3 regions of the Bacillus atrophaeus genome follow, and region 2 is predicted to be linked to each of the others. Evidence: riboswitches for the same ligand, from Rfam matches in the RefSeq annotation. Region 2 holds a riboswitch; each other region holds the start of a gene.
What was found. A riboswitch is a leader RNA that binds a small molecule or an ion and turns the genes downstream of it on or off. The one in region 2 is predicted to bind thiamine pyrophosphate.

Region 1 (8,057 bases), 1.5 Mb from region 2:
GAAGGTCAATACAGCCAGGGTAGTATCCCACCGATGCCTCCACCGAAGCTGGCGCTCCGGTTTCCAAGGCTCCTACCTATCCTGTACAAGCTGTACCAACATTCAATATCAGGCTGCAGTAAAGCTCCACGGGGTCTTTCCGTCCTGTCGCGGGTAACCTGCATCTTCACAGGTACTATAATTTCACCGAGTCTCTCGTTGAGACAGTGCCCAGATCGTTGCGCCTTTCGTGCGGGTCGGAACTTACCCGACAAGGAATTTCGCTACCTTAGGACCGTTATAGTTACGGCCGCCGTTTACTGGGGCTTCAATTCGCACCTTCGCTTACGCTAAGCGCTCCTCTTAACCTTCCAGCACCGGGCAGGCGTCAGCCCCTATACTTCGCCTTACGGCTTCGCAGAGACCTGTGTTTTTGCTAAACAGTCGCCTGGGCCTATTCACTGCGGCTCTCTCGGGCTTGCACCCTAACAGAGCACCCCTTCTCCCGAAGTTACGGGGTCATTTTGCCGAGTTCCTTAACGAGAGTTCTCTCGATCACCTTAGGATTCTCTCCTCGCCTACCTGTGTCGGTTTGCGGTACGGGCACCTCTCACCTCGCTAGAGGCTTTTCTTGGCAGTGTGGAATCAGGAACTTCGCTACTATAATTCGCTCGCCATCACAGCTCAGCCTTATGGGAAACGGATTTGCCTATTTCCCAGCCTAACTGCTTGGACGCGGATATCCAACACCGCGCTTACCCTATCCTCCTGCGTCCCCCCATTGCTCAAATGGTGAGGAGGTGGTACAGGAATATCAACCTGTTGTCCATCGCCTACGCCTTTCGGCCTCGGCTTAGGTCCCGACTTACCCTGAGCGGACGAGCCTTCCTCAGGAAACCTTAGGCATTCGGTGGAGGGGATTCTCACCCCTCTTTCGCTACTCATACCGGCATTCTCACTTCTAAGCGCTCCACCAGTCCTTCCGGTCTGGCTTCACAGCCCTTAGAACGCTCTCCTACCACTGTTCGAAGAACAGTCCGCAGCTTCGGTGATACGTTTAGCCCCGGTACATTTTCGGCGCAGAGTCACTCGACCAGTGAGCTATTACGCACTCTTTAAATGGTGGCTGCTTCTAAGCCAACATCCTGGTTGTCTAAGCAACTCCACATCCTTTTCCACTTAACGTATACTTTGGGACCTTAGCTGGCGGTCTGGGCTGTTTCCCTTTCGACTACGGATCTTATCACTCGCAGTCTGACTCCTAAGGATAAGTCATTGGCATTCGGAGTTTGACTGAATTCGGTAACCCGGTAGGGGCCCCTAGTCCAATCAGTGCTCTACCTCCAAGACTCTTACCTTAAGGCTAGCCCTAAAGCTATTTCGGAGAGAACCAGCTATCTCCAGGTTCGATTGGCATTTCACCCCTACCCACACCTCATCCCCGCACTTTTCAACGTGCGTGGGTTCGGGCCTCCATTCAGTGTTACCTGAACTTCACCCTGGACATGGGTAGATCACCTGGTTTCGGGTCTACGACCACGTACTCATGCGCCCTATTCAGACTCGCTTTCGCTGCGGCTCCGCATCTTCTGCTTAACCTTGCACGGGATCGTAACTCGCCGGTTCATTCTACAAAAGGCACGCCATCACCCGTTAACGGGCTCTGACTACTTGTAGGCACACGGTTTCAGGATCTGTTTCACTCCCCTTCCGGGGTGCTTTTCACCTTTCCCTCACGGTACTGGTTCACTATCGGTCACTAGGGAGTATTTAGCCTTGGGAGATGGTCCTCCCGGATTCCGACGGAATTTCACGTGTTCCGCCGTACTCAGGATCCACTCTGGAGAGAACGAAGTTTTGACTACAGGGCTGTTACCTGCTATGGCGGGCCTTTCCAGACCTCTTCATCTACCTCGTTCCTTTGTAACTCCGTATAGAGTGTCCTACAACCCCAAGAGGCAAGCCTCTTGGTTTGGGCTGATCCCGTTTCGCTCGCCGCTACTCAGGGAATCGCATTTGCTTTCTCTTCCTCCGGGTACTTAGATGTTTCAGTTCCCCGGGTCTGCCTTCTCATATCCTATGTATTCAGATATGGATACCACTCCATTACGAGTGGTGGGTTTCCCCATTCGGAAATCTCCGGATCAAAGCTTGCTTACAGCTCCCCGAAGCATATCGGTGTTCGTCCCGTCCTTCATCGGCTCCTAGTGCCAAGGCATCCACCGTGCGCCCTTTCTAACTTAACCGTTAAAAAAGAATCACTACAGTATTCTTGGTCTTACTTTTGAATGTGATGTCTTACTTATCGTTATCTAGTTTTCAAAGAACAACATCTCGAAGAATCGAATGATCCTTCAAAACTAAACAAGACAGGGAACGTACTGTTTATAAGACCTAAGGTCTTATATTCCGTTAAATATCCTTAGAAAGGAGGTGATCCAGCCGCACCTTCCGATACGGCTACCTTGTTACGACTTCACCCCAATCATCTGTCCCACCTTCGGCGGCTGGCTCCATAAAGGTTACCTCACCGACTTCGGGTGTTACAAACTCTCGTGGTGTGACGGGCGGTGTGTACAAGGCCCGGGAACGTATTCACCGCGGCATGCTGATCCGCGATTACTAGCGATTCCAGCTTCACGCAGTCGAGTTGCAGACTGCGATCCGAACTGAGAACAGATTTGTGGGATTGGCTTAACCTCGCGGTCTCGCTGCCCTTTGTTCTGTCCATTGTAGCACGTGTGTAGCCCAGGTCATAAGGGGCATGATGATTTGACGTCATCCCCACCTTCCTCCGGTTTGTCACCGGCAGTCACCTTAGAGTGCCCAACTGAATGCTGGCAACTAAGATCAAGGGTTGCGCTCGTTGCGGGACTTAACCCAACATCTCACGACACGAGCTGACGACAACCATGCACCACCTGTCACTCTGCCCCCGAAGGGGAAGCCCTATCTCTAGGGGTGTCAGAGGATGTCAAGACCTGGTAAGGTTCTTCGCGTTGCTTCGAATTAAACCACATGCTCCACCGCTTGTGCGGGCCCCCGTCAATTCCTTTGAGTTTCAGTCTTGCGACCGTACTCCCCAGGCGGAGTGCTTAATGCGTTAGCTGCAGCACTAAGGGGCGGAAACCCCCTAACACTTAGCACTCATCGTTTACGGCGTGGACTACCAGGGTATCTAATCCTGTTCGCTCCCCACGCTTTCGCTCCTCAGCGTCAGTTACAGACCAGAGAGTCGCCTTCGCCACTGGTGTTCCTCCACATCTCTACGCATTTCACCGCTACACGTGGAATTCCACTCTCCTCTTCTGCACTCAAGTTCCCCAGTTTCCAATGACCCTCCCCGGTTGAGCCGGGGGCTTTCACATCAGACTTAAGAAACCGCCTGCGAGCCCTTTACGCCCAATAATTCCGGACAACGCTTGCCACCTACGTATTACCGCGGCTGCTGGCACGTAGTTAGCCGTGGCTTTCTGGTTAGGTACCGTCAAGGTGCCGCCCTATTTGAACGGCACTTGTTCTTCCCTAACAACAGAGCTTTACGATCCGAAAACCTTCATCACTCACGCGGCGTTGCTCCGTCAGACTTTCGTCCATTGCGGAAGATTCCCTACTGCTGCCTCCCGTAGGAGTCTGGGCCGTGTCTCAGTCCCAGTGTGGCCGATCACCCTCTCAGGTCGGCTACGCATCGTTGCCTTGGTGAGCCATTACCTCACCAACTAGCTAATGCGCCGCGGGTCCATCTGTAAGTGGTAGCCGAAGCCACCTTTTATGTTTGAACCATGCGGTTCAAACAAGCATCCGGTATTAGCCCCGGTTTCCCGGAGTTATCCCAGTCTTACAGGCAGGTTACCCACGTGTTACTCACCCGTCCGCCGCTAACATCAGGGAGCAAGCTCCCATCTGTCCGCTCGACTTGCATGTATTAGGCACGCCGCCAGCGTTCGTCCTGAGCCAGGATCAAACTCTCCGATAATGGATCGCAGATTAAGTTCGCCACATCCTGTGGTAACATCCGCGTGACCTGCATCGTGCAGGCCTTAGTTTGACTGACTACGCACATCGCTGTGCGATTTTTATGTTAAAACTTTGAATTAACAGGTACGTTTTGTCTTGTTTAGTTTTCAAAGATCATCTTGTCCGCCTCGTTTGAAGCAGCTTTATTACTATACCATTCAGCTTCTTTTATGTCAATAACTTTTTTTGATTTTTTTTGAAGCTTGTTGTTGTGTCACTGTTGTTTATCAGCGACGAATAATAATATATCATTCTGAAACATTTATTGCAATAGTTTTTTTAAAAAAATCTAGAATAAAATCAGAAACATAAATAAGGCAATTCTATTTATTCCTCTAAACTCTTTTAATCTCAGGGACTGATTGATTGAATACTAATTGAACACCGCATACTTCAGTGCTCAGTATTAGTGTTAAGTGCGTAAAAACTGGCACACCTGTTTACAGTGTGTCATCTCTTTTGGACTCATTTGAATTCACCTTACAACTACCCCTTTGAATATTTTCTTCTATATGAAGAGTAAACTAAATTTAGATTTTTAGAGAGACCGTTATAAGCTTATGCTTCAATGGACCGAACTGTATATGCTGCTGTTTTAATCACTTACATGTTATCTTGTTGTTTCTTTTATTTTCTTGTATAGTAGAAATGAACTAAATACTTGATGACCGCAAGGGGAGCATTAAAGCTGAGAGTGAACGGTTTCGTTCTGACCCTTTGAACCTGTTAGTTAACGCTGGCGTAGGGATGTGGCAAAGCCAAATGAATTGCAGAACGTAAAGCAGTGCGTGGAACTTTCCCCATCCTTCCCGCACTGCTTTTTTGTTTGTCCTTATGGATTGTCTAATGGAAGGGGAATTTTTATGAATCAATCAAAACAACTGGTACGCCTTATTGAAATTGCAATCATGACAGGGGCTGCAGTCATATTAGACATTATTTCCGGGATGTTTCTCCGGATGCCTCAAGGCGGATCGATCTCCATTATGATGATACCCATCTTTTTGATTTCGTTCCGGTGGGGAGTAAAAGCTGGCCTTACTTCCGGACTTCTGACCGGTCTTGTGCAGATTGCTATCGGTAATCTGTTCGCCCAGCATCCTGTTCAGCTTCTGCTCGACTATCTTGTCGCTTTCGCTGTCATAGGAATTAGCGGATTATTTGCTTCTGTTGTTTATAAAGCCGCTGTTTCAAAAGAAAAAGGGAAATTGATTGCTTCTGTCATTATCGCTGTTTTTATCGGGAGTTTTTTACGCTATGCCGCCCATGTCATTTCCGGCGCGGTGTTTTTTGGCAGTTTTGCCCCTAAAGGCACTCCGGTATGGATTTATTCTTTAAGCTATAATGCAACCTATATGGTGCCTTCTTTCATAATATGCGCTGTTGTGCTCTGTTTATTATTTATCACAGCTCCGCGTCTTTTACAGACAGAGAAGGCTTAACATTGCAAAAACCAGCGGAATCATTCCGCTGGTTTTTTATGTTTCCTCTAGATTCGCAACCAGTACATATCTTTCCGGAGCAGAGCCGATAAAGTCAAAGGGATAACAAGTCGATAATGTGAGCGTGGCACGCGGCTTAGGTACAATGATTGTTCGATCATCTGAATCTACAATTCGCACCTTTTTGACTTTATAAGTGAATGTGCCGTAGGATGCTTTTACGATTAACTTATCCCCTTTTCCAACTTCGCCCAGCTTTCTGAATACAGTATCACGGTGGCCGGCAAGGACCGAATTATCATTTTCACCCGGCAAGACGGAGCCTGCATAATGCCCTACTCCTTTTACAAGCTCGTCCTCATCCGTTCCATGGTAAATCGGCAATTCGGCGCCTATCTTCGGTATGACCAAATCGCCGATTTTTTCTCCCGTTTGAAAGGTTTCGTTAATTTCTTTAGCTTTTGTTTTTGGTTCTGCCGCCTTAGCGGTGCCTGAAGCATTTTTTTCATTTGCTGTTTGCTCTTTGAACTGGCCGAATTGAAACAGCGCGTAACCTTGTAATAGCTTCCATGCATTTGTGGAAGTAATATATAGACCTCCGGCTATTAGGCATATGGACAAAATAAAGACTGTTTTTCGTTTGTTAGATTGTTTAAAACGTTTAATGTGCGGTCACTCATTTCTTTTACTTCAATGATGCTGTTTTACGAAGTTTTCTTATCATAAGCAGTCCGCCGGCTAGCAATAAAAGCCCAAACATAGACCATTCCGCATAATGGCCTGCTGTTTTAGGGAGCTTGGCGCCTTTTACCGTTTTTTCCACCTGTGCGGCGCTGGTTTTTTTAGGCTTTGTTGACGTTTTGCTCTCTTTTACAATCTGTTCTGCTTTTCGGATATCGCTCCCGGTTTGATGTGCTGTTTCAGAGTCTACCATGTCCGCCGTAAAAATAGCGTCAAGCAGGAATTTTCCGTTCCAGTCATATAGTTCAACCAGAAGCTTGGACCCTTGGACCGGGTTGACAGACAACAGGCTCCGGGCTGTAAGTTCTTTTTTGCTGTTTCCATTAATGAGATAAAATTTCGTTTTCACTTGAAAAGTGTCTTGAAAATCGTTCATCACATCGAGCAGTTCCGCAATTTCGCCGGCAGATAGTTCACTGATGCTCGTAAAACTTGGCAAATCAAGCAGGCGGTCTGATAAAGCTAATAGCTTGTCCGAAAACTGAGGATCTTTTTTCTCCAAAGCGGACATATGCTGATAGAGATTCTCCAATTCATTTTGGTCGATGCCGATTTGGCTGAACAGTTTCATAAATTGTTCTTCCGCTTGCTTCTCTTCTAATGCTGCGGATAGATACTCTTCTGCATCCTCTATTGAATCTGTATATAACCTGATATCTTCATCACCAGGGAACATCTTTGCGTATTCACTTTTAGTCAGTCCGTATTTTTTCAGCAGGGCTGCAAAATTTTTGTCAGTCAGCGGTGTGTAGCTTGTTATGTAATCAAGTGCGCTGACAAAGTCATCGGCAAATACATACACATCCTGAATGGCTTGGCTTTTTTGAAGAAAACCGAACACAAACAGCTGGTGCTCCGCTTCTTTCTTGCTCATGCCGTATTCTTTTAAGTAAGCGGCGAGCGCTTTATCCGTCAGCCTCTCTCCCAGATACTCCCGCAATTCAGCGGCGGATGTAAAGTCATTCAAATCTTCATCATAATTTTCTTTTAAATAGGTTTGCAATTCTGTTTTTGTCATTCCTATTTCTTTTAGATAGCTTTGAAGCTCTTCTTGCTTTGGTGCCGCTGATACTTGCATCGCCGGGGCGATGATCAGCAGGCAGATAATCACGCACATTAATTTTTTAGTCATGTATATGACCCCCTTTTTTACTATACAAATAGATTATACTGGAATTCCTTAAAAATAATAGGTATTATTCCGTAAAATATATGATTAGAGAAAATAAAGAAACAGCAAGTCTTTTTTACCTGCTGTTTCTTTATTTCAAGGTTATTCTATCTTTATTCGGAGCAGTGCCGCCCCTTTCTTACTCTGTTTTTTCTTCTATTGAAGTTTCCCTAATAGGCTGTTTTGGTTCTTTCAGTTCATTCGTTAGCTCATGAATACTTTGTTTGATATTTCCTTTTCCCGAAAAATTCTCAATGATTTCCTTAACGTCTATTCCTGAAGATGCTTTTAAGCTTTCTTGGAGGCTGGACATCAAATTGGTCGCATAGCCTGTTACTTTGTTGGCGCCGCTGCCCTCACCGTTACCTCCGGTGTCAACGACAGTGATTTTATCAATATTAGAAAGCGGAGCTGATACTTGTTTTGCGTATTCAGGAAGCATTTTGACAATCATGTCGAGGATCGCTGCCTGGCCGTATTTTTCAAAGGCTTCCGCAATTTTTTCTTTCGCTTCCGCTTCTGCAAGACCTTTTAAGCGGATAACCTCTGCCTCTGTTTCCCCTTTTGCTTTTTCAGCTTCGGCTTTCGCAAGACCGTCAATTCGCACCTTTTCAGCTTCAGCCTTTGCCATCGCTTCGATACTGTATTGCTTGGCGTCTGCTTCTGCCAGCTGTTTTGCTTTTTCAGCGGCTGCGGATTGTTCGACT
Region 2 (8,057 bases):
GAAGGTCAAGCTGGGCTTCGATCAGCATTTGGAAACGTGTTCTGAACACTTTAGACTGCTTTTTCAGCTCTTCGATTTCCATAGCGATTTTTCTTGATTTTGACAAAGATTCGTTGATAATGCGATCTGCGTTCTTTTCTGCTTCCCGAACGATCAGCTTTGCTTCTTTTTGTGAATTGCGCTTTACATCTTCCGCAGCTTCTTGAGCAACCAGGATTGATTTATTAAGCGTTTCTTCAATATTCGCAAAGTGCCCGATTCGTTCATCAAGCTCGTTTACTTTTGCTTCAAGTTCCGTTTTTTTACGGAGAACAATTTCATAATCTTTTCTGACTTGCATGAGGAATTCATTTACTTCATCTTCGTCATATCCGCGAAAGCTTTTTGTAAAAGTCTTGTTGTGGATATCATTTGGCGTTAATGGCATAATGCCACCTCCATTTTTACATTTCAGTACAGTTATCTAGTTCACATTATAAAGCAAATTTCGCACAGATGGAGAAAAAAACTGAAAAATCGACTCATTTTTGTTTTTCAAATGTGACTCTCCATTTGTCTTTTTTCGTTTTTCCTTCAATTTTGGTTAAACTGGATCGGCCGAATCCTCTGATGGAAAGCATATCTCCCTCCGCAAGCTGATAGGATGGGTCTTCTACTACCTTCCAATTCACCTTGACCAGGCCGTTTTTCACAAGTGCCAGCGCTTTTTGCCGTGACTGCCTGCTCATTGAAGCGCAAACGGCATCGAGCCTTAAAGAAGAAACTGTGTCATCCCTTATTTCGACATCACGAGCGGGGATTTGAAGGTCTGACAAACTAATTTTCTCAAGATTGACTTTGGCCTTGCCCGCCTGGGTGAGCTGACCTGCGACAAAATCCGCCGTTTCAGCCGTGACGATCAATTGCACAGCCGACTCTGCAAACACCAAATCCCCAAACTTTTGCCGCTTTAAGCCAATTCCCATTAAAGAGCCCAGCAAGGATCTATGATCAATGCTGACAAATTTCTCAGGATAGTGGACCTCAAACGCTTGCAGGCCAAAATCCGCTTCCTCCGGATTGGCATAATCAGGGTATAAAAGAGCCCTTTTCCGTTCAGCTCCGTCATAGCCGCCGAACAAGGCGAGCCCTACAGAATCTGCTTGTCCTATAACAGAGGCAGCGATTACCTGCTCACGCGGATCCAAAAAATCGGTCAGTTTCATCCTGTACTGCTCCTGGACGATTCTTTTCCATTCAAGCGCCTGATCAATAAAAGGCTGCTCCTCTTTTCTGAAATGCTGATAAATATCGCTCATCGTCTTTCCCTTCTATGTAAAGAGGCTTGGCTGCTGCCAAGCCTCTATCAAACTGTCGCTTACGTATACATTGCAATCATTCGGTAAAGACCCCATAAGCCGCCGGTCGCAAATCGCAGCACGATAATCGCCACGATCGGAGAGATATCCAGCATAGCAATCGGGGGAATGATTTTTCTGAATGGTTCAAGATACGGCTCGCAAATATTCGCTAAAAATCGTCCGATTGAAGATTCCCTCGCATTCGGAACCCAGGACATGAAAATATAAATGATCAGAGCCCATGAATAAACAGATATTAATAAGCTTAAAACTGAAAAAATTTGATAAAGGATCATCTGCGCTTTACCACCTCTGATGTTCGTCTTCAGACATAAGCTCAGAAATCGTCCCTGATACATCTACATTGTCAGGCGTGCAAAGGAAAATATCCGATCCGATTCTTTGAATATCGCCGCCGATGGCATAAACCGTCCCGCTTAAAAAATCAACAATCCTTTTCGCCTGGTCATGCTGAATTCGCTGCAGGTTGACGACAACTGCGCGTCTGTTTTTTAAATGATCAGCTATTTCCTGCGCCTCCGCGTAGACACGGGGCTCACTCAACACTACTTTAGAGGATTTCTGGACACTTTGCAAGCTTACCACATTTTGTTTGCCGGCAGTCTTATTAGGATAAGCCGGCTTTTCTTTTTGGTCTTGTTCTTCATGTGTATCATGCTCTGTATCAATATATTCATATTCGTATTCTTCATCATCCATTGAGAAAAAGCTTTTAAATTTATTTTTCATGCTCATTGCTGTACACCCCCTGTTTCATTTCCGACTAACGATGAGCCGATTCTAATATAAGTCGCGCCTTCTTCTATGGCAATTTCAAAATCATTTGACATGCCCATCGACAGTTCCGTACACGGAGCATTCGGCTGTTTAAGCTTTTGAACTTGGTCGCGGAGTTCGCGAAGCCCCCGAAAGCAGCTTCTAATCTTTTCTGTATCCTCAGTCAGCGGAGCCATTGTCATCAAACCGTCCACGATGATATGTTCAAAGCCGGCCAGCTCCTGAACCAGAGGGATGACTTCTTCTTGTTTCATTCCGTGCTTGGACGGTTCAAGCGACGTATTGACCTGCACAAAACAGCGTACAGGCCCTGTTGCGCGTTTTTCAATTTCATTAGCTAATGACAGTCTGTCTAAGGAATGAATATGTGACACGTTATTGACGACAGCTTTCACCTTCCTTGACTGAAGGCTGCCGATAAAATGCCAATCCGGATTACCTTTTACAATATCCTGCTTGCGAAGCAGTTCGGCATCACGGTTTTCGCCCAGGCTTGAAATGCCTGCATCCACCGCTTCCTGCGCTCTTTCAGCTGACACATATTTAGTGACTGCGATAATTGTAACTTCATCGGAGCAGCGGCCCGATCTGTTACATGCTTCGTTTATTCGTTCGTTTATATGTCGTAAATTGTCGATTACACGCAAGATCTTTTATGCCTCCTTCATTCCGATAAAGGACATCATCCGTCCCGTTTTTCCCTGATCCCGGCGGTGAGAAAAGAACAGCGGGTGTTCTTTTTCGGTGCATAACCCGCTCACTGAAATATTTTCATTACTGATGCCGCTTTCTATAAGAATCAGTCTGTTTAATTCCTTCAAATCGAGTTGGTACTGCCCCGGTCCCGTCTCATTCACGGCGTGTTCCGCGGAAAAAGGGAGCGCGTTGACTTCAGTGATGACACGGTCATCAACCGTATAACAGCCGGCGCTGATAGACGGGCCGATGACAGCCTGTATATCCGATAACCGGGAGCCTTCCTCATCTGTCCAGCGTTTGACCATTTCCCGGCCGATCTGTTTCACAGTCCCTTTCCACCCGGCATGGGCGATCCCGACAAGCAATCTGACCGGGTCATAAAAAAACAGAGGCACACAATCGGCAAAGCATAAGGCCATAAATACATTCTTTTCGCATGTATAGAGCCCGTCCGTTGCTTTAAAAGCGGATGAGTACTCGCGAGCCCCTTTTCCGCCGTCTTCATGCGTCACTTTTCGGACATGATGTTCATGTGTCTGATCGGCAAATACCCATGATTGTAAATCAGTATCAAACAACCCGGCGATTTTTTTTCGGTTTTCAACAACATCTGCATCTTTGTCATGAACATGCAATCCTGTATTTAACGATTCAAAAGGCGGCTTGCTGACACCGCCGTTTTTCGTAGTAAATCCGGCAATGATCTTTGCGTTTTTTTGATTCGTTTGATTCCAGTCTTGTATCATGAGTGTCGAGGGGGTGGTGAGACTGAATGGGTGGTATGTATTCATGATGATCCAACCTTTCGACAAACATTATTGAAATGTGTAATTTCCCACTTATTTTACCACATCTTTATGCATTCGTTTAGCGGCGTTTTTCAAATTTAATGAATAAATGTGCCGGAAGGAAGCGGGTTTTCCGGCATTTAACAGAAAAAGCGCCGCAAAAGCGTTCAGTCTTTCGGTTCACTCAAACGAACCAGGATGACATCTTCCCCGATTTTAACTATATTTCGCCAAGGAATGATCATTTCCTCTTCTTTTCCGAAAAAACCAAGAACTTTTCCATTTCCGCCGAGAATGATGGCTTGAATTTTTCCAGTGGTGACGTTTATGTCGATGTCACCGATGCTTCCTAATTTTTTGCCGTTAGATACATTCACAACATCCTTTACTTGAAATTCAGAAATGCTGATCATTCCATCACGTCCTTTGTCCGTTCTTTTTCTTATTATATGAACGGGATGGCTGAACCTTGTCAAGCATGTGTAAATTTCATTGTTCTTTGCGGGTGCTGCACCATTTGATAATAAAGCTGAGCATAATCTTCGTATAATCAACGAGCTGCTCAATTGAGACTTCTTCATTTACGGCATGGGCATTGTGCAAATCTCCGGGACCGTAAATGACACTCGGAATTCCTGCGTTGTAAAGCCAGCCGCCGTCTGTTACTGACTGGGAAACATCTATAACCGGATTTGTTTGTTTAATATGACGGTGTGAAGCTGTAAGCTCTGAAACAGCAGGATGGTGCGGGTCAACTTCAAGAGCGGGAAAAATTTCTCCTCTGTCTTCTATCATAGAAGAGCCGCCCCACGTAAAGACAGGTCGATTTTCTCTCAGCCACACATCACTATCACTCAATCGATTAATATGATCCTCTATCTCCGCAGCTACTTCCTCATGTGTTTCATTCGGATAAAAATGCACGGTAATCCATAAACGGCATTCATCCGCGATAAAAGCAGCGTGTCTTCCGCCTTCTATTACAGCCGGATTGATCGTGTTCGTGCCGGCCTTAAAGCCGGGATAGCTTTTCATAATCGCCCAGTGGCGCTCCAGCTCGCCAAGCCCGTGTATGATTTTAGCCATTTTTTCGATCGCGCTTGCCCCAAAGGTTCCTCCGCCCGCATGAATCATGTTCCGCCTTGTGCCGTCATGGAAGGTCTGGCGGCTTTTCAATTCGATCCAGCCCGTGATGACGCCGCCTTGTCCTTGAATATGCAGATCGCTTGTATCAGCAACAACGGCAAAGTCGGCGCGGTAACCTCGTTTGCAGCACTCCAGAGTTCCGGCCTCTCCTACTTCTTCACCGATGACAGATTGTAAAATCACATCTCCCGGCAGATCAATCCCCGCTTCACGAATCAATTTCAAAGCGAAAAGCACACTCGCCATCCCGCCTTTCATATCAGCTGCACCTCTGCCGATCAAACAGCCGTTTTTTTCAACAAAATGAAACGGGTCATGCTCCCAGCCTTCTTCATCCACCTCAGCCACATCCACATGCCCGTTAATAATTAAGCTTTGATGGCTGTCTGAATCTGTTCCTTTTAAAACTCCCACTACATTGGGGTCTCCCGGATAAACCTCCCACTTGTCAATTGAAAAGCCCATTTCTCTCAAGAACCCGGCAATCCATGATTGAATTTTGTCTGTGTTTCTGGCCGGCGGCGCCGGTGTTTGAAAAGAAATTAATGTTTTCGCAAGCTTAATCAGTTCATTCTTTTGTTCCTCAGCCTTTTGCAATAAAGCATCTATTTGTTTATTCAATGTCATTCGCTCCTTTTTTGTCATATAAAAAACCGCTTCATTGTATATGAAACGGCTCATGAAAGCAGCGGAGCGCAGACGTGCTGCGTACTCCGCTTTTTTTCACCGCTTCCCTCCGCTGGCATGATCCAGATCAGGTCAATCAGGGTTGAGACACACGTCTCTCTCAGCTCAAAGATAAGCACCCCTAGGATGAACATATTTAATTATCAGGCATTTGTGGTTTGTTTGGCTCTTGTTAAAAACGGACGGCCATTATTCCATAATACGTCGATCGGCATATCGAAAAATGATGAAAGTAAATCGTCAGAAAGCATTTCCTTTATATCGCCTGCTGCAAATACCTCTCCTTCTTTTAATAGAAGGGCTTTATCGAATACAGGCAAAATTTCTTCAGCATGATGAGTCACATACAGAATCGACGGAGCATTTTCTTTTCCTGCGATGTATGTAATCGTGTCTAACAGGTTTTCCCGCGCCATAAAATCAAGGCCTGTAACCGGTTCGTCCAATATTAACAGTTCAGGGTCCGCCATGAGCGCTCTCGCGATCAGCGCCCTTTGTTTTTCTCCTTGAGAGAGCGTTTCGTAACGGCGGTCCGCATAGCTGATGGCTCCCAAATCTTTTAAAAGATTGATAGCTTTTTCTCTGATTTCTTTACTCGGTGTTTCATATAAGCCAATTGAAGCATACGCCCCGCTAAGCGCAATTTCAAATGCTGAATCTGCAGGGTACAATTTTTGCTGAAGGCCGGCAGACACCAGTCCGATTTTCCGTCTGAGCTTATCACCAAGCTCAGTTTTCCCAAACTCATGCCCTAGCACCTGCATATCTCCAGAAGTGGGAAAATAATAAGAACAAAGCATATTTAAGAGCGCCGTTTTCCCCGCGCCGTTTAAGCCGTAAAGCACCCAATTTTCGTTTTGCTGCACTTTCCAGTCTATATCTTTTAGAATCCATTTCCCGCTTCGTTTTAACGACACGCGGTCAAGCTGTAAAATCATTATGGCCCTCCTTTTCATAAATCCGCTGAACTGTTTCAATTTTCATAAAACTTTGTACGAACTAGGATACCTTACTTTTTCCGAAACGTAAACTGCCTGCGCTCCCCAATATAAAAAGCCTTTAAAGCAAGGGTTTGCTTTAAAGGCTTCATCATGCCCATTATTGATGAATGTTCTTATTCATTTGTTTGATTGCCGCCTTTTCAAGCCTCGAAACCTGCGCTTGGGAAATGCCGATTTCTTCTGCCACTTCCATTTGTGTTTTCCCTTGGAAGAAACGTTTTCTTAAAATCATTTTTTCCCTGTCGTTCAGTCTTCTCATGCCTTCTTTTAAAGCGAGTTCTTCAATCCATTGTGTATCTTTATTGCGCTCGTCACTGATTTGGTCCATGACATAAATAGGATCCCCGCCGTCATTATATATCGGTTCAAAGAGAGAAACCGGATCTTGGATGGCATCCAGCGCAAACACAATTTCTTCATGCGGTACTTCAAGGACTTTGGCGATATCCTCTGCTGTCGGCTCCTTGCTTGTCTCACTGATCAACCGTTCTCTTACCTGAAGCGCCTTGTATGCGATATCCCGCAGCGACCGAGAGACGCGTATCGGGTTGTTATCGCGTAAATACCTGCGGATTTCTCCGATAATCATCGGTACAGCATATGTTGAAAACTTAACATTATGGCTTAGATCAAAATTATCAATGGATTTCATTAGTCCGATGCAGCCGACCTGAAATAAGTCATCAACATATTCTCCTCTGTTGTTAAATCTTTGAATGACGCTTAAGACAAGGCGCAGGTTGCCGTTAACAAGCTTTTCTCTCGCTGAATCGTCGCCCTCATCCTGTAATTGCCTGAACAGCTTTCTCATTTCTTCATTCTTGAGTACGGGTAATTTGGAGGTATCCACCCCGCAGATTTCGACTTTATTTCTCGACACTTTTTTCCCTCCCTACAGGAGCTGCTGTACAAAGTTAAGTATCTCCTTGGGTGGGAAAAATATGCACGATGATCAGGCAGAAAAATACAGTCGATTAGGAAAACCCTGTAAAATCAAGGGTTGCGTTTTAAAATTTTTTTACACCATTTTGTTAAACTCTTTCCTCAGCCTTTTGATGATTCTTTTTTCTAAGCGCGAAATGTAGGATTGGGATATTCCCATCATATCCGCTACATCCTTTTGCGTTTTTTCTTCCTCTCCGACAAGGCCGAAACGGAGTTCCATAATTTGTTTTTCTCTGTCGTTTAACTGTTCAAGCGCTTTTTTCAGAAGCTTCTTATCAACATTCGCTTCAATATCCTTTGTGATGATATCATCATCCGTTCCGAGTACGTCTGAAAGCAAAAGCTCATTGCCGTCCCAATCAATGTTAAGCGGTTCATCAAAAGACACTTCTGAACGGATTTTGTTATTTCTTCTTAAATACATTAAAATTTCATTTTCTATACATCTTGAGGCATATGTAGCCAGCTTGATCTTTTTTTCTGGATTAAAGGTGTTAACGGCTTTGATTAAACCAATGGTTCCGATACTGATCAAATCTTCAATATTGATTCCGGTATTTTCAAATTTCCGGGCAATATAAACCACCAGACGCAAATTGCGTTCAATTAAAATTGCGCGAGCTGCCTGATCACCGCTCGGCAGCTTCAGCAGA
Region 3 (8,057 bases), 210 kb from region 2:
GGCCTTTGCTTCTTTTTCGCTGATTTTTGTCGCTTGTTTATCGCCTTTTTTGCTTACTTTTTCAGAGGAAACAACTGTTTTCGCACGCTTATCTACCTTGACCTTATAGGTCTCCCCTTCGTTTTGAATAGTAAATGCGGCAATGTCTTTTTTTTGGGTGCGTTCAGTGATAGTTCCCGGCGTTTTGGCTAAGGCAAGCTGTTCCGCTTCTTTTTCTGTCATCAAAGGCGTGTTGATGCGTTTGATTCTGTCCATATCAAGAATGGCGCCTGTTTTCGCATCCGCTTTCAGCTCATAAATTCCTTTCTCATTTTCAAGCGTCAGCAGATATGTTTTCTTATCGGAGGATGTATCCAGCTTCGTAATGTCACCTTCATAGGAGGCTTCGATTTTTTTCTGGATGGCCGCTTTTGTCAGCACATCTTTCTGAGCTTGATTCATCATAAGGATGACACAGATAATTATCGCTATAATCGCAATACCTGCTGTGAAAATGGCTTTTGTCCGTTTTTTCATCGCACTCCTCCTCATCATGGCAAATCAGCGCCCCTTTTAAATTGCATGGTTACGCTCGTACCTTCATTTACTTTGCTGTCGATGGTAAGTTCGATTCCGTGTTCGTCAGCAATCTGCTTGGCAATCGACAGACCGAGCCCTGTCCCGCCGGTTTTGCGGTTTCGTGCTTCATCGGCTCTGTAGAACCGTTCAAAGAGATGTTCGATATGCTGCTTTTGTATGCCTATGCCGTGATCCTGAACAATAAGAAAAGGGAGGCCTTGGTTTTTCCCGGCCAAAACTTTAATAGGCTCTGAACTGTATTTGATGGCATTATCGAGTAAAATGGTCAGCAGCTGTTTCATGCGTTGTTCGTCCGCTGTCACATATAAACTTTCCCATTCGGTTTCCAGCATCATATCCCGCCCATAGACGCTTTGTAAGGTTTGAATAACAGAACGGGCCAAATCGATGATGTCTATCGTTTTCACATCCAGCTTCATGTCTTTCTGGTATTTGGCAAGGGTGAGAAGCTGATCCGTCAGTTTTGTCATTTTTATGGCTTCAGAGTGAATCGCCTCGACCGATTCTTTTAGCACCTCCGGTTTTTGCGCTCCCCACCTTTTGATTAGGCTGCTGTAGCTTTCGATAACGGTGATAGGGGTTTTCAGCTCATGCGAAGCATCCTGAACGAACTGCTGCTGTTTTTCATAATGCTCTTTCAGCATCTCCGCCATTTGATTAAATGTAAGCCCCATTTGGTATAATTCATCGTGTGACTGTCCCTTAAGCGAAATCGTTTTGAAGGTTTTTTCTCTTTGGATATCTTTCATCGTCTTTATCAGTTTTCTGATTGGATTGACAATGCGCCGGGCCAGCAGACTGCCAGCAAAGTACGAAGCGATGCATACCGCTGCGCTTGCCGTGATTAAAATAATCCGCAAAAGCAGCAGGCTCTCTTCCGTGTGCTCCTCTCTTTCAATGAGCTGAAGCGAGACGACTTCGCCATCTGACCAAATGACCGGTACAGCCGCGACGGCGTACAGCCTGCCATTCTGCTTTGTCACTTCTTCGGTCTGCCCGCTATGAAACACTTTCGGAAAATTCTTGTATGCTTTGTCTTTTGTCACTATGATAACGGCCTTTTTGTCTTTATCAACAACTCTGACCATCCCGTTAGCCGGAAGGTATGCCTGGAGCATATCCTCAAGGGCCACCCCTTCTGATTCAGCGGTATGGAGAGCTTCTGCAATATTGGCCGTTTCTTCGGCTAACCTTGACGCATCTTTTGACGTCAAGGCAGATGAAAAAATAAGATACACTGCCGTATGAATCAATATCAGCAATATGAAAAGCGATAAAGACGTATACAGGTGGATTTTGGTCTTTAGATTCATCGTCTACTCCTTGATTGCATATCCGACCCCGCGGACTGTGTGGATCAGCTGTTTTTCGTATGGGTAGTCCAGCTTTTTTCTAATATAGCGTATGTACACATCTACTACATTTGTATCTCCCAAATAATCAAACCCCCACACGGAAGTAAGAATTTGTTCACGCGTGAGCACCTGCTGCGGATGCTTCAGCATAAATACGAGCAGATCGAATTCGCGCGGCGTTAATTCAACCTCTTGATCCGCCCGTTTGACCTCACGCGTTTTTTCATTCACTTGCAGATCACCAAGTGATAAAAATGTGCCGGGATCTGATCCGTTTTGCCGGAGCGCCGCCCTGATTCTTGCCAAAAGCTCTTCAATTTCAAACGGCTTGGTTACGTAATCATTTGCTCCGATGTCCAAGCCCGTTACCTTATCAGGTATACTGTCTCTCGCGGTTAATAAAATAACAGGCGTATGCATGTCTGTTTTCCGCAATCGGCGGAGCACTTCAAGACCGCTGAGACCGGGCAGCATGACATCAAGCAGAACCAAGGCGAACTTTTCTTCTAATGCAGCGTGCAGACCCTCAGTGCCGGTTTCTTTAATAGTGGCCTTATATCCTTCATATTCTAATTCCAGCTGAAGCACTCTTGCGATTTTTTCTTCGTCTTCCACAATTAAAATGTGCCCTTTTTCCACATCCTATCACCCTTTCCTTGCTCTATATGAAAAAAATGATCATCCCTGTTTACAAATCCTATCTTATCATCTATGATGATCTCAAAATAAAAAATTGTATATGGAAAGCACTAGGGGTGCTATTTTGGCTGAGATAAAACGCGGCAACACGCGTTTTGATCCCTTATAACCCGATCTGGATAATACCAGCGTGGGGAAGTGCAGGATGACCGATACGACGCCTTTTTTTGCGTCTTCCGTTCTATGACTGCATATTCCCTATGGATATGCAGTTTTTTATTTTCCCAAAAAACAACCAGGAGGTCGGAGAAATGAACAACGTATGCGGCACAAGCAGAATCGCCGGTTTTCGATTTTCTTTATACCCGATGACAGATGATTTTATCAATGTGATCATGTCGGCGCTGAAGGAAACCGATACATCAAAGGTTTGGAAGAAGACAGATCATATCAGCACATGCTTTCGCGGGAAAATGGATCATGTATTTGACGCCGCCAAAGCTGTATACCTTCACGCAGCCAAAAGCGGAAAGCACATCGTCATGAACGGAACCTTTTCTATCGGCTGCCCGGGTGATACACAGGGTGATTCGTTTCTTTTTGAAGATGGCAAAAGATTGAATGACGAAAATACCCGTGAGATCCGAGCGGAGGCCCCTTGTCAGTTTGCGCTCTATCCGATGAATGAACTGGATTATATGGGCATCATTTCAGAAGCGGTCGATATCGCTAAAGCGCAAGGCACTTTTGTGCAGGGTGTGCATTATGCAAGCGAGCTTGACGGAGACGCTCACGATGTGTTCCGCACATTGGAGGCCGCATTCCGGCTCGCAGAAGAAAAAACAAATCATGTGACGATGACTGTGAACTTCTCGGCAAACAGTCCGTCAAGAAAGCAGGGATCAAATGAAAAGCTGGAAGGTTAGAGAAATTGTTGTTATGTCTGTAATCAGTGTTGTATTTGCCGTTATTTATTTATTATTTACGCATTTCGGAAATGTGCTTGCAGGTTTTTTCGGTCCGATGGGCTATGAACCGATTTACGGCATCTGGTTTATCGTATCTATTATTGCCGCTTATATCATCAGAAAACCCGGCGCGGCGCTCATTTCAGAAACCATTGCCGCGTTTGTTGAATGCCTGCTCGGCAATCCGTCAGGTCCGATGGTGATTGTGGTGGGACTTGTTCAAGGCCTCGGGGCTGAAGCGGTCTTTTTTGCCGCGCGCTGGAGAGTGTATTCTCTCCCTATTGTCCTTCTTGCCGGGATGGGCTCGTCAGTGACAAGCTTTATTTATGACTTATTCGTGGCCGGATATGCTGCACTGTCGCCGGGCTACTTGCTGCTCATGCTCATCATTCGTCTGTTTTCCGGAGCGCTTCTTGCAGGCCTTCTCGGAAAAGTTATCAGTGACTCACTCGCCTATACCGGCGTATTAAACGGCATGGCGCTCGGAAAGGAACTCAAGAAGAAACGGAAACAGGTGTCCCAGCATGCAGGGTTCTAATGAGCTCCTCAGCATCGACCGCCTGACTTTTTCCTACGAAGAAGATGAAAAGCCGATTTTTAAAGACTTGACGTTTCAGCTTCAAAAGGGAGAACGGGCACTATTGCTCGGGCCTAGCGGATGCGGCAAAAGCTCGCTGGCCCTCTGTATAAATGGCCTTTACCCAGAAGCTTGTGATGCGGCGCAGACTGGGCGCATCTCACTTTTCCAAAAAAATATTGAAGATTTTCAAGCTTCTGAAAAGCCCTCTTTACATATCGGAGTGGTCTTTCAAGATCCAGACCAGCAGTTTTGCATGCTCACGGTTGAAGATGAAATCGCTTTTGGGTTGGAAAACCTGCAAATGCCCAAGGAAGAAATGAAAGAGAGAATCGATGATGTATTAGTAAAACTCGATTTAACCGGCTTGAAGAATCAAACTATCTCAGCCCTGTCCGGGGGAACAAAGCAGAAAGTCGCGCTGGCTTGTATTTTGGCGATGGAGCCTGATCTTATTATTCTGGACGAACCGACTTCTCTTCTTGATCCTCATTCAGCACGCAGCTTTGTTCACATGATAAAGGAGCTGCAGGAGGAAAAGGGCTTCGGGCTTCTCGTCATTGAACACCAGCTTGACGAGTGGGCCCCTTGGGTGGAACGGACAATTGTGCTTGACGCATCGGGACAGAAAGTGATGGATGGTGAAACACCGGATATCTTTCAATTCCGTTCAGAAGAACTGAAAAAGATCGGCGTTGCCATTCCTCATGTCGCAGCCATGCAGGAAAACTTGAGCGCACCATTTACTTTGTCAAAAGAGATGCTGTTTACACAGCCGGTTCCCGCTTTCAAAGAAGGCAAGAATCTCCCTCTGACTGAGGATGTGTTAGAGGTAAACAGGCTTTCGTTTTCAAGAGGGCAGCGGGTGATCTTCTCAGACATCAGCTTTTCGCTTCGCGCGGGATCATTGACGGCTGTCGTCGGACAGAACGGGACGGGAAAATCAACGCTTTTATCAGTACTCGCACGGCTCTATAAACCGAAAAGCGGCGAAATTCGCCTGTTCGGCAAATCGCTTCATTCTTTTTCTGAAAACGAGCTGCGAAGGCAGATGGGATTTGTTTTTCAAAACCCCGAGCATCAGTTTGTCTCTGATACGGTATTTGGCGAGCTGGTCTTCGGACATGAACACCATAAGGGCGCAGGCGAAAAAGCGCATGATCTTTTGCGGCGTTTCGGCCTTGACCATGTTCTCACCCATCACCCCTTCGCTTTAAGCCAGGGACAAAAACGGCGGCTGAGCGTCGCCACTATGATGATGCACGATCTGAAGATTTTACTTTTGGATGAGCCGACCTTCGGGCAAGACGCGAAAACCGCTGCGGAATGTATGGAGCTGATTGAAAGCATCCAGGCGGCCGGAACAGCTGTTTTGATGATCACACATGATATGGAACTTGTCTCAGCTTTTGCCGACAACGTTCTTGTGCTTCACGACACAAAATTGGTTTATCAAGGTGCTCCGGCGCCGTTATTTTCAGAGCAGAATGAAATTATTCAACAAGCAAAACTGGCATGGCCGCTTCAATATGAATGGCTGCACCATAAACAGCAGGAGGAACATCATGAACCAGCAATTACAAACCATTAATCCGACAATAAAAGCTGCTGCTGTGTTTTGCTGTGTTGTGATGCTGTCGTTCATTTATAACCCCTACACTCCAGCATGTTTTTATGTGATTATCGTAGTCGGGGTTCTGTCCGCGGCACGAATTTCTCTGAAAAAATGGCTCCTGTTTACGATCCCCTTTCTGATTTTGGCAGCCGGGTGTATGTGGACAGCGGCGGTCTTCGGTAAAGTGCCGACGACCGCTGACAATTTTTTGTTTGAAGCCGGCCCTTTTGAAATAAACCGTGAAAATGCTTTGGTAGGCATTTCACTCGGTTTTCGTATTTTATGCTTTTCGGCCCTTTCCATGATGTTTATTTTCACGACTGATCCGATATTATTTATGCTCAGCCTTGTTCAGCAATGCAGGCTTTCACCGAAGCTTGCGTACGGCATTATCGCAGGTTTTCGTTTTCTTCCGCTGTTAAAAGACGAAGTTCAGATCATTCAGCAGACGCACAAAATCAGAGGCGGCGCATCCGGAAACGGACTGAAGGAAAAGCTCGCATCTATGAAGCGATATACGATTCCTTTACTGGCGAGCGCCATCAGAAAGGCTGAACGGACGGCAATTGCAATGGAATCTAAAGGCTTTACCGGCAGCCGGAATCGGACGTACTACAGAACCCTTACGGTCGCACCCCGTGATTGGCTGTTTTTCTTTCTGGTGCTTTTGCTGTTCAGCGTTAGCTTTTTTATCTCTTTATGCTTTTCTTGACGTGAAAAAACCACTATTTTTAAATAGTGGTTTTTTTTACATGGTGATTGTCTTATTTATCATAGTTGAGAGCTTGGGCAAGGTTGGCTTTGATCTTGATATTCGTAAAGTCAACCCCTAGCTGGACAGCCGTCTGGGCGATTTCAGGCCTGATTCCTGACAAAGTAGAGCTGACACCGATCAAAGTAAGCGCCTCGATTAATTTGAAAATTTGGTGAGCCACCATCGTATCCACAACAACCACACCTGAAAGGTCGATTAATAAATGCTCAACACGTCTTTTCGCACAGGCGTCAAGCGTATTTTCAAGTATGAATTTTGCCCGTTCGGTATCAATATCCCCTACAAGCGGAAGGAGAGCAGTTCTTTGGCTGAGAGTAATGACAGGGGAGCTTAAATCTAAAATCATTTCTCTCTGCGCATTTAATTGCTTTTTAGCATTTTTCTCAGCATGATCCACAAATGTATAGATCGTAAAATCAAATACCTTTACAATCAAATCAGCCCACTTCTTACTTTCCCCTTCTGCAAACTCAGATGAGTTCGATGCAACAAACGTGTCAAAATACTTCTTATATAATGTCCGGTTTCTCATAAATTCACGGATTACGTATTGGACTGGCGTATCTAAATGTTTCTGATCGTTTGTGAGTTCGATAACCCATTCTTGAAATACTTGAAGAAATTCTTTCTCAGGCTTAATATACATTTGGTTGAGATTTCTGTAAAACTCTTTATCCTGCTCAGTCAGTTCCTCAACCACAACTGGATCTTTTAAGGCATAGATAGAATCCGGATCGGTTTCTTCCATTGTGTCGATCCATTCTTTAGCCATTTGTTCAACATGGTCAGAAAAAAACGTAAATAATTTCTCATTCAGTTTCATTGCTTTGCTCCTTTCCCAAAAACTATTATAACCCGACAAAGAGCTGAATCCCAGCCATATCTATAGTCCTTCCTTAATTTGCTGTTTTTCTCTTAAAATACATTATTTTCAAAATATTTAGTTCATTTTCTTCTTTCCTCTATTTTCAAAATAATTCAAATGACTCTATCCGTCTCTACTTTATTTTCATATAATGGAAGCAACACCCTTGTATCCACTTGCAAGCATAAAAAAGGAGGGCTTTTTTATGAATGGTGAAATCCGCTTGATCCCGTATGTCACAAATGAGAAGATTATGGATGTGAACGAGCTTCCAGAGGGTATTAAAGTGATTAAGGCGCCAGAATTGTGGGAGAAAGGGTTTAAAGGGAAGAATGTGACGGTCGCTGTGCTGGATACCGGCTGCGATACGGAGCATCCTGATTTAAAAAATCAGATCATCGGAGGCAAGAACTTTACTGACGATGACGGCGGCAAGGAAGACGCCATTTCTGATTACAACGGCCATGGAACACACGTCGCAGGAACGATCGCCGCTAATGATTCAAACGGCGGTATCGCAGGTGTCGCACCGGAAGCAAGCCTTTTAATCGTTAAAGTTCTGGGAGGCGAAAACGGAAGCGGACAGTACGAGTGGATTATCAACGGCATTAACTATGCTGTGGAGCAAAAGGCTGATATTATCTCTATGTCGCTCGGCGGACCGAGTGATGTGCCTGAGCTGCA

Region 1: it holds a riboswitch for thiamine pyrophosphate, as region 2 does, so the genes downstream of both, thiT (energy-coupled thiamine transporter ThiT) here and AAHT65_RS15105 (acetylornithine deacetylase) in region 2, are expected to answer to the same signal.
Region 3: it holds a riboswitch for thiamine pyrophosphate, as region 2 does, so the genes downstream of both, AAHT65_RS13985 (Ykof family thiamine-binding protein) here and AAHT65_RS15105 (acetylornithine deacetylase) in region 2, are expected to answer to the same signal.

Annotation. Positions count from the first base shown of each region.
Region 1 covers NZ_CP154443.1:209,754-217,810, forward strand. Annotated here, with positions in the region: rRNA gene AAHT65_RS01235 (23S ribosomal RNA) at 1-2,225, opposite strand, end outside; rRNA gene AAHT65_RS01240 (16S ribosomal RNA) at 2,406-3,955, opposite strand; TPP riboswitch at 4,660-4,761, shown strand; gene thiT (energy-coupled thiamine transporter ThiT) at 4,860-5,438, shown strand; gene AAHT65_RS01250 (class D sortase) at 5,475-6,059, opposite strand; gene AAHT65_RS01255 (processed acidic surface protein) at 6,124-7,311, opposite strand; gene floT (flotillin lipid rafts scaffold protein FloT) at 7,490-8,057, opposite strand, start outside.
Region 2 covers NZ_CP154443.1:2,958,890-2,966,946, reverse strand. Annotated here, with positions in the region: gene divIVA (septum site-determining protein DivIVA) at 1-427, opposite strand, end outside; gene AAHT65_RS15135 (RNA-binding protein) at 522-1,298, opposite strand; gene AAHT65_RS15130 (YggT family protein) at 1,358-1,636, opposite strand; gene sepF (cell division protein SepF) at 1,644-2,096, opposite strand; gene AAHT65_RS15120 (YggS family pyridoxal phosphate-dependent enzyme) at 2,093-2,785, opposite strand; gene pgeF (peptidoglycan editing factor PgeF) at 2,792-3,628, opposite strand; gene AAHT65_RS15110 (YlmC/YmxH family sporulation protein) at 3,793-4,038, opposite strand; gene AAHT65_RS15105 (acetylornithine deacetylase) at 4,115-5,398, opposite strand; TPP riboswitch at 5,486-5,591, opposite strand; gene AAHT65_RS15100 (ABC transporter ATP-binding protein) at 5,602-6,396, opposite strand; gene sigG (RNA polymerase sporulation sigma factor SigG) at 6,557-7,339, opposite strand; gene sigE (RNA polymerase sporulation sigma factor SigE) at 7,478-8,057, opposite strand, start outside.
Region 3 covers NZ_CP154443.1:2,743,910-2,751,966, reverse strand. Annotated here, with positions in the region: gene AAHT65_RS14000 (PepSY domain-containing protein) at 1-516, opposite strand, end outside; gene AAHT65_RS13995 (ATP-binding protein) at 531-1,892, opposite strand; gene AAHT65_RS13990 (response regulator transcription factor) at 1,896-2,573, opposite strand; TPP riboswitch at 2,676-2,787, shown strand; gene AAHT65_RS13985 (Ykof family thiamine-binding protein) at 2,885-3,499, shown strand; gene AAHT65_RS13980 (ECF transporter S component) at 3,480-4,079, shown strand; gene AAHT65_RS13975 (energy-coupling factor transporter ATPase) at 4,066-5,709, shown strand; gene AAHT65_RS13970 (CbiQ family ECF transporter T component) at 5,684-6,445, shown strand; gene AAHT65_RS13965 (STAS domain-containing protein) at 6,498-7,331, opposite strand; gene AAHT65_RS13960 (S8 family peptidase) at 7,579-8,057, shown strand, end outside.